4 regions of the Mesorhizobium sp. WSM4312 genome follow, and region 3 is predicted to be linked to each of the others. Evidence: predicted binding sites of a transcription regulator. Region 3 holds the regulator's gene; each other region holds the start of a gene.
The links. Region 3 encodes LexA, which represses DNA repair genes until DNA is damaged. Its sites were predicted from a motif close to TGTTCNNNNTGTGTTCNG; they were not measured.

Region 1: the regulator LexA is predicted to act here: its motif matches at 777-794, upstream of CK228_RS20365 (ImuA family protein).
Region 2: the regulator LexA is predicted to act here: its motif matches at 1,196-1,213, upstream of CK228_RS00375 (sel1 repeat family protein).
Region 4: the regulator LexA is predicted to act here: its motif matches at 908-925, upstream of CK228_RS01575 (PA0069 family radical SAM protein).

Annotation. Positions count from the first base shown of each region.
Region 1 covers NZ_NSFU01000011.1:199,187-201,386, forward strand. The annotation lists gene CK228_RS20360 (LysE family translocator) at 78-710, shown strand; gene CK228_RS20365 (ImuA family protein) at 818-1,852, shown strand; gene CK228_RS20370 (DUF6504 family protein) at 1,794-2,200, shown strand, end outside.
Region 2 covers NZ_NSFU01000001.1:70,962-73,161, forward strand. The annotation lists gene CK228_RS00370 (branched-chain amino acid ABC transporter substrate-binding protein) at 1-378, opposite strand, end outside; gene CK228_RS00375 (sel1 repeat family protein) at 807-1,073, opposite strand; gene CK228_RS00380 (DUF2147 domain-containing protein) at 1,511-1,852, shown strand; gene CK228_RS35130 (hypothetical protein) at 2,078-2,200, shown strand, end outside.
Region 3 covers NZ_NSFU01000010.1:237,083-239,282, reverse strand. The annotation lists gene CK228_RS18915 (ComEC/Rec2 family competence protein) at 1-698, shown strand, start outside; gene lexA (transcriptional repressor LexA) at 692-1,429, opposite strand; gene CK228_RS18905 (GntR family transcriptional regulator) at 1,806-2,200, opposite strand, start outside.
Region 4 covers NZ_NSFU01000001.1:331,538-333,737, reverse strand. The annotation lists gene CK228_RS01575 (PA0069 family radical SAM protein) at 1-833, opposite strand, end outside; gene CK228_RS01570 (glycosyltransferase) at 984-1,511, shown strand; gene CK228_RS01565 (hypothetical protein) at 1,656-2,200, shown strand, end outside.

The sequences.
Region 1 (2,200 bases), on a different contig from region 3:
AATTCCTGCCGCGGCACCTTTGCCGATGCCGAGGAATCGCTTAGGGGTCGGTTCCGGCCATCTCCTGGGGAGTTCTCATGCCGGACCTTTCCACCATCGGACTTTTCGCCATTGCCTGCCTCGCTTTGACCGCGACGCCAGGGCCGGACATGCTGCTGATCGCCTCCCGCAGCGCCAGCCAGGGGCGCGCCTCGGGCCTGGCGACCTATGCCGGCATCGCCGCCGGCACCTATTGCCACGCGCTGGCCGCCGCCTTCGGCCTGTCGCAACTGTTCCTGGCAGCGCCCATCGCCTACGACATCGTGCGCTATGCCGGCGCAGCCTACCTTGCCTATCTCGCCTGGAAGGCGTTCCGTTCCGACGGAACGGCATTTGCCCCGGTCGCCGGCCTGCCGCGCTATTCGCGAAGCCGGATTTTCCGGCAAGGCCTGCTGACCAATCTGCTCAACCCGAAGATGGCGCTGTTCGTGCTGGCGCTGTTCCCGCAATTCGTGCGCCCCGAGACCGGTTCCGTCGCCGGCCAGATCCTGCTGCTGGCGACCGTGCTCAATCTGATCGGGCTGATGGTCAACGGCCTGGTCATCCTGACCGCCAGCCGGATCGGAGCCGCCTTATCGAAACGCACGCGGTTCCGGCGGGCGCCGCAGATCCTGCTGGGAACCGTATTCGCGGGCCTGGCCGCACGACTGGCTTTCGGCGGCCAGCGCTGAAGCGCGTTTGCAGGAATAAATTCCTTGTGACTCTGCTTGACTCTTCCGTCACCCTCTGGAATCAATAGGAACATAACAGGAACAATTGTGAGTGGACACTGACCGTCATGGCGATATCAGCCGTGGCGCGGGAGACTGTTTTTGCCCTGCGCCGCCAGATCGCGAAGATCGAGGGAACGCTGCCCGAGCGCCTGCAGGCGCCGGCTGGCGCGCCGCTTGATGCCGACGCCAGCGCCGATCTCACGATCGTCCGGCGCGGTCTTGCCGCGGCCTTGCCGGATGCCTTCCTGCCGATCGGCGTCGACCCTCTCGATGCCGCCCTGAGCGGTGGGCTGCCGAAAGCGGCGCTCAGCGAAATCCATGGCCTGGAAACCCGCGATGCCGGAGCCGTCGCCGGCTTTGCCCTGTCGCTCGCCAGCCTGATCCTCAAGCAGGCGCAAGGGCTGCCGGTGTTGTGGATAGGCACCACGGAAATCTTCCGCGAGGCGGGCTTTCCCTATGCCAGGGGACTGCAGGCCTGCTTCGGCATCGGGCCTGAGCAATTGCTGTTTTCCGAGGCGCCGAAACTCGTCGATGCGCTGTGGGTCGCCGAGGAAGCAGCGCGGATGACGGCGCTCGCCGCCGTCATCCTCGAAATCCGCGGCAACCCGCTGCGGCTCGACCTGACCGCGACGCGCCGGCTGCATGCGAGGGCGCAAAGTGCCGGCCGCCCCGTATTCCTGCTGCGGCAGGCGGCCGAGCCGGAACCGACGGCGGCGCCCGTCCGCCTCATCGTCTCGCCGGCGCCGGCCGTGCCGCGCGAAACCGTCGCCGGGCCGCTCGCCGGATCGATCGGCCGCCCGGCCTTCACCATCAGCATCGGCAAGAGCCGCACGGCCTTGCCTGGACAATTCACACTGGAGTGGAACCCCGATGAACGCGTATTCGATGAAAGAAGGGGCGAGAAAGGACGGACAGGCCGGGCAAAGAATCCTGTCCCTGTGGTTTCCCTATCTGGCGGCCGAAAGGATCCTGCGGCAGCGCCTGGGGCGGTCCTGGCGTTCCCGGCCCCAAGATCACCCGACGCCATCTCATCCGCCACTGGTGATCAGCCACCGCCAGGGCAACGCGCAGCGCATCTCAGCCCTCGACGAGCGGGCTGAGGCGCTGCACCTGAAGCGCGACATGGGCATTGCCGACGCGCGTGCCATGCATCCGTCGATCGACATCGTCGAGGCCGATCCGGAGGCAGACCGGCGCCTGCTCGAAGGCCTTGCCGACTGGTGCGACCGCTACACCCCGCTGGTGGCGCTGGATGGGGCGGACGGACTGTTTCTCGACGTCACCGGCTGCACCCATCTGTTCGGCGGCGAACGCGCCATGCTGGACGACATCCTGTCGCGCTTCTTCCATCAGGGGTTCGATGTCCGCGCCGGCCTTGCCCCGACGCCGGGCGCGGCCTGGGCGGCGGCTCGCTTTTGCGGCGACCGCATCGTTGTTTCAGGCGAGGA
Region 2 (2,200 bases), on a different contig from region 3:
GTTCGAGGAAGCCGGGCTCATCATCAGCGCACCGGCCTCGGCATAGACGGCCGAAGCGGGAATGCTCGAGCCCGAGCAGGCATGGCCGTCGATGAACTTGACGCCGTTGGCGACGATGCGGTTGGCGACCGACACGGCCTGCTTGGGATCGCACTGGTCGTCCTCGATGTCGAGCTTGATCATCGAGCCGTTGACGCCGCCGGCGGCGTTGATGGCGTCGGCGGCGGCCTGTGCGCCCTGCTTGAACTGGTCGCCGATGGTGGCGAGCTGTCCGGTCATCGGGCCGACCACCGAAACGGTGATGTCGTCGGCGAATGCCACCGGCGCACTCATCATCAGGCCGAAAATGGCCGCGCTCAAAATACTCATTTTTTTCATGGCAATAGAACTCCTCCACTCACGCGCGGCCGCCCCGGCCGCGCTTCTTCCAGAGAGGCGGGACAATTTCATCCTTCATTGGGCCTGTCTAGGCGCATTGGCGCCACTCGATTGGGCCTGCGGACCCTCATCGACGCAAAAAGCCACGCCAGCCTTGTTCCGGCTGGTCGTGGCTGTTTGCCTATCGGGCTGTTTCCCCAGCGCCCCCGCGCCGCGAACCCCAACGTGGCCTTCCCTGTCGTCCCTGCCATGATCCGAAGAAACGGATTCTTTTCGGGATCATGGTCCGTCGCACGGCTTGGGCCTGTCCGGCTGCCGCATTCTTGTCGTTCATGGCCTGTGGTCTGGCTGTCTGCGCAGCCTTGTCCCTGTTTTGGCCCGACCGTCTTGGAGCGGTCTTGGCCGGAGCGTCCCCGCCTGCCGGAAATCTAGTGCATGGTCATCCATTCGCGGGCTTCGCGCAGCGCCTTGGCGATCTCGACCTTCGACATGGCGGCCGACAGTTCCGAGCGCAGTTCCGCGGCACGGGCCGAGCCCTTGATGGCGGCGATGTTGAACCATTTGTGGGCGGCAACGACGTCGGTTTCGCAATCGCGACCGGTCGCATACATCATGCCCAGTTCGAAAAGAATGTCGGCCTGGGCAGTTGCCCCCATGGCGCCGAAACCTGCTTCAAGCATTTCAAAACGTGCCATTTTAGTCCCCTGTCTGGCTCCCGAGAGCTGCCTCCGTTCGTCTTGTCCGGGCCGCTCTTTCGATGCTTTCGAGAATGCCGATCAGGCTTGAATCCGCCGTTAAATGGCGTGCTTAATTTGAGGAAAACAAAGCTAAAACAATAGGTAAACGTGGAAATTCGTTAAGGATACGAAGCCAGCAATTCAGCCGATTTTCGTCAAATTCGACGAAAATTTTCCGAGCCTCGATCAACACTCCGCTAACCACGGGAAACAAACAGGACGCGCCGGTCGTTTTCATTTCCTCGCCGACGGCGTCAATTCAGGGGGCTTTGAAATGCCAAGATCTTCCGCAGCGGCACCGCTTTTGTTTTGCCATGAGCTGGATTAGCTTACGTTTGCGTAAGCGGCAGACCGGCGAGGCGGAGAATTCGGCCGGCTATCCAAGGGAGCAAGATATGTTTCGAAAAGTGAGCCTGGCTCTTGCAGCCACATTGATCATGGCGGGTGCGGCGTCGGCCGATCCGATCGAGGGCAATTGGAAGACGCAAGCCGGGGATACCGCTGCCATTTCAGGCAGCGACTCGTTTTCCATCACGCTCAAATCGGGCAAATATGCCGGCAAGACGATCGGCTCGCTCAAGGCGGCGGGCGACAACAAATATGCCGGCAGCATCACCGATCCTGCAAACGACAAGACCTATTCGGGCAAGGCGACATTGTCGGGCACCGCGCTCAAGATGAGCGGTTGCGTGCTTGGCGGACTGATCTGCAAGAGCCAGACCTGGCACAGGCTCTGATCAGCCTATCCTTGTGACATCCTGACGGGGCCCGACGGGCCCCGTTTTCGTTTCACCGGCACGTCAAGCCTTGGGGCTCTTGCCCCCCGCTGCAGGTAGCCGCGCACGCCGGCGACGACCAGCCCAGATCCCGTCAATCAATTTGAACCGCAGATGAACACCGGCATCAGAGCCGGTTCAGAGGCGTTGGGGCATTCTCCAGCGCGTTGAAGGAGACACGACCCAATGCTTGCTCGCCGCTTCACCATCGTCTGCCTGCTGATGAGCCTGTTTGGAATGTTCTTCGCCATCCTCGTCGCCGAAGCGGGCCGTTCTCCCCGCTCCTGGGACGAAGCCACCAGACTATGC
Region 3 (2,200 bases):
AGCGATCCGTGCTGCTGGTGACCATCGCCCTGGTCATCGCGACGATGGCGACGACCTGGCTGCGGCTCGCGGCAGTGCCATTCGCGCTTGCCGGCCTGCTGACAGTATCGGATACGCGCACCCCGGATGTGCTGATTTCCGAAGATGCGCGGTTGGTGGCGCTGCCGATCGGCGGTGGAGAACTCGCGGTCAGCCGGGCTCGCCCGAACGAGTTCACCGTCGACAATTGGAAACGCGCGCTGGTGTCCGAAACCATCGTCGTGCCGGAGATGTTCGACAGGGCGGACGGGCAATTCGACATTGCCGATGCCGTCAATCTGCCGCCGGGAGCACCGTTCTACTGCACGGATGGCGTCTGTCTTGCACGGCACCCGTCGGGTGCGATCATCGCGCATGTCGAAGACCGCAAGGATACCTGGAAAGCCTGCGGTTTCGCCGACCTGATCGTCGTCAATGACGCGACGGGCTATGATGCCTGCCACAATCCGCTGGTTCTTGTCGTCACCAAACGGCAACTTGCCCGCAAAGGCAGTGCCGCCGTGTTCTTCGACCGCCAATCGGCAACTGGCCCGCCAACCGTCAGCTTCGCGGTGGACGGGCCGTATCGGCCTTGGCACGAGCAGCGAAAATTTTCGCGTGAGGCGAGGGGGCTGGCGCCCTATCAAAAACCCGAAAAGACGGCCGCTCCTGCTCAGTAACGCCGGATCAGCCCGACAAGCTTGCCCTGCACCTTGACCCTGTCTGGCCCGAAAATGCGCGTCTCGTAGGCCGGGTTGGCGGCTTCAAGGGCGATCGAGGCGCCCTTGCGGCGGAACCGTTTCAGGGTTGCTTCCTCCTCGTCGACTAGCGCCACGACGATCTCGCCCGGGCTCGCCGTGTCGGCGTTGCGGATGATGACCGTGTCGCCGTCGAAGATGCCGGCGTCGATCATCGAGTCGCCCTTGACCTCCAGCGCATAGTGCTCGCCACCCATGATCATGTCCGGCGGCACCGAGATCGAATGCGTCTGGTGCTGGATGGCATCGATCGGCACACCGGCGGCGATGCGGCCCATCACTGGGATCGACACGGCGGAAACCGCATCGTCATCATTGCCGGCCGCAGGCAAACGCGACTGCGCCGGCTTGATCTGGCGGCCAAGACCGCCCTGGCCGAGGCTGCCCTGGATGACGCTTGGCGAGAATTTCTTTGCCGCGTTAAGGCCGGGCGCGATCGAATCCGGCAGCCGCAGCACTTCCAGTGCCCGCGCCCGGTTGGGCAGCCGGCGGATGAAGCCGCGTTCCTCCAGTGCCGTGATCAGGCGATGGATGCCCGACTTGGAGGCGAGATCGAGCGCTTCCTTCATTTCGTCGAAGGACGGCGGAATGCCGCTTTCCTTGAGCCGTTCATGAATGAACATCAGCAGTTCATGTTGCTTGCGTGTCAGCATGGCGGCCCCCCGAGGCGTTGAACGACGGATTTGAATCAGAATCGAAAAACAAACCCAGAACAAACACTATCTGTTCCAGTTGTGTTCCGCAACTGTTTAAAGTTTAATGAATTTGTTAACGCGCCTGAAATTTTTTGACCGGGGCAGAGGCTCGCGATCAATCGTTTCCCTGCCGGTGCACGCATTGAAATCGTTTCGGTTAATGGCCTGTGGCCTAGCCTGAATGCCGTTTGGCATCAGGTATCTGGGAGGCGTCCACGGGGCGGATTTGAGCGGTGTATCGCTCCATTTCCGGCAGAACGAAACGAAACCAAAACGCCAACGATCGTGAGTTCAGGGTCGGCACGGCCACGTGGATCCGGACGCGGCGGAAGCATCATCCGGAAACCGCTTTCAGGCTGCCGGCGCGCGCGGTGTAAGTGTTGGCGCCGTTGTCTTCGCTGTGGACATAGACATGCAGCGTGTAGCCGATATGCCCCGTCATCAGCGCCTTTGCCCGCTCTACATCTCGATCGAGCGCCGCTTCCATGATCGCGGTGTGATGTTCTATGGCGATCGCCTCGCGCAGCGCGTCCATTGCCTCGCCATAGCCGTCCTTCAGGCCGGCCGCCGCTCGCAAAGTCGGCGCCAGGCCGAGAAACCGATGATGCCGGCGCAGCTGATCGGCGATCGTCGAGCGGAAGCGCAACAGCCAGTTTGACGTCGCCGCGCTCAGCAGCGCCGCATGGAAGGCCTCGTGGCTCTCGTCCCATTTGTCGACGGCGGCATCGG
Region 4 (2,200 bases), on a different contig from region 3:
TAGGCCGAATCGAGGATCCGCTCCATCTCCTGGTCGGTGAGGCCGGGGATGATCGGCGCCACCATGACCGAAGCCGGAATGCCGGCGTCAGAGAGTTGCCGGATCGCTTCGAGCCGCTTGGTCGGCGTCGACGCGCGGGGCTCCATCGTCCTGGCCAGCATGCGGTCCATGGTCGTCACCGACAGCGCCACCTTGGCCAGTCCGCGTTCGGCCATGCGCGACAATATGTCGATGTCGCGCGTCACCAGGGCGGATTTGGTGACGATGCCGACCGGATGGCCGCGCGCTTCCAGCACTTCGAGGATCTCGCGCATGATCCGGTACTGTTTCTCGATCGGCTGGTAGGGATCGGTGTTGGTGCCGATGGCGATGGTGCGCGGCTGGTAGCCGTCCTTGGACAGTTCCTTGTCGAGCAGCCGCGCCGCATCCGGCTTGGCGAACAGCTTGGATTCGAAATCCAGTCCCGGCGACAGGCCCATGAAGGCGTGCGTCGGCCGCGCGAAACAATAGACACAGCCATGTTCGCAGCCGCGATAGGGGTTGATCGACCGGTCGAAGGAGATGTCGGGCGATTCGTTGCGGGTGATGATGGTGCGCGGCTTTTCCACCTGCACTTCGGTCTTGAACGGCGGCAGTTCCTCCAGCGAACTCCAGCCATCGTCGAAGACATGCCGGCTGACCGGTTCGAAGCGGCCGGACGGATTGATGCCCGCCGACCGTCCGCGATTGCGGTCCGGACGGATGCGCATTCCACTCTGCTCGATCATCGCATTGGCCATTTCGGCTCGTCCTGCCCCGAAGGCTGCAATGTCGGCACGCACGATCGGTTCCATCTTGGCCCGCTCCCAGGGACTGTCCATGTTGTGTCGAATCGCTCTGTTCATGAAATTATTCCTATTTTGCCGACGAGAACAAAGCAAGAACTTTTTATGCTGCGCCGCAAAAACTGGCGCTGTGCGCGGCTTTCCGCTATTCGGCTAAATATGCTCAGTGTTCTCATCGAAACCCGCAATGACGAGGAGGCTCTCGCCCGCACGCTTGGCTCGCTGATTGGCGGCGCGGTCGAGGGCGTGGTGCGCGAAGTTGTCGTCTGCGACACCGGCTCCAACGACCAGACGCATCATGTCGCCGACCATGCCGGCTGCCACTATGTGGCAAGCGGCGGTATCGCCGCCGGGATAAGGCAGGCCAAGGGTGATTGGCTGTTGCTGCTGGAGCCGGGCGCGCGGCTGGTGGAGGGCTGGACCGACGCGGTCGTCGCCCACACGGCGAGGCAAACCATGGCGGCGCGGTTTTCGCGCGCGCGGGGCAGCCGCACGCCTTTCCTGGCCAGGGTCTTTTCGGGAAACCGTGCGCTCGCCGACGGGCTGGTGATCAGCAAGCGCCAGGCCGCATCGCTGTCAAAGAGTGCCAGCAGCGCCGAGGCGCTGGCGCGGGGCCTTGCGACGAAGAAGCTCGAGGCCGAGATCTGGGTGGCGCCGCCGAAGCAGCAACACCGCGCGCCGAAGTGATTTTTTGCACCTGCTCTGCTCATTGTGCATTGCACAAAATCTGACGCACGGTTAGCCTTTCCCGAGGTGGGTGAATTGGGTTTGGGTCATGCGAGTGGTGGGCACCGATGCGGCATCGGTGTCACCCTCAAAGAAGAGGACCCGATGACGCTTTCAACCCCTGACAATTCCGGTGCTGACAGTCTCGAAGCCATTGCGCGCAATGGCAGCCTGCTGCGGCGTATTGCCGTGCGCATTCCGACCTATCTCACGGACCTGCGCGAAAACCCGGCCTGGCTGCCGATGTTCATGCTGGCGCGCACCATGCCCGGGCGTCGGATGCATTGGCTGGCCGCAAAACGCGCCCGTCCTGCCGACAATGTCGGGGATACGATGTTTTCCGGTGTCGAGCGGGCGGCGGTGGTCGATGCGCTGCGTTCCGACGGCCTGTTTTCAGGCCTCGTCCTGCCGCCGGAGATCCATGAAGAGATCGCGGATTTCGCCGGGCACACCCCTTGCTTCGGCAATTTCGACCGCCGTCTCGAATTCATGCCGGGCGACCATGCGCAGGCCGAGAAACGCCTGGGCCGCTCTCTGCTCAGCGGGCACTATTTCGAACGCATCCTCGACTGCCCGGCGGCACTCGCCATACAGCGCGATCCGCTGCTTCTCGACATTGCAGCGCACTATCTCGGCGCTCAGGCGAAACT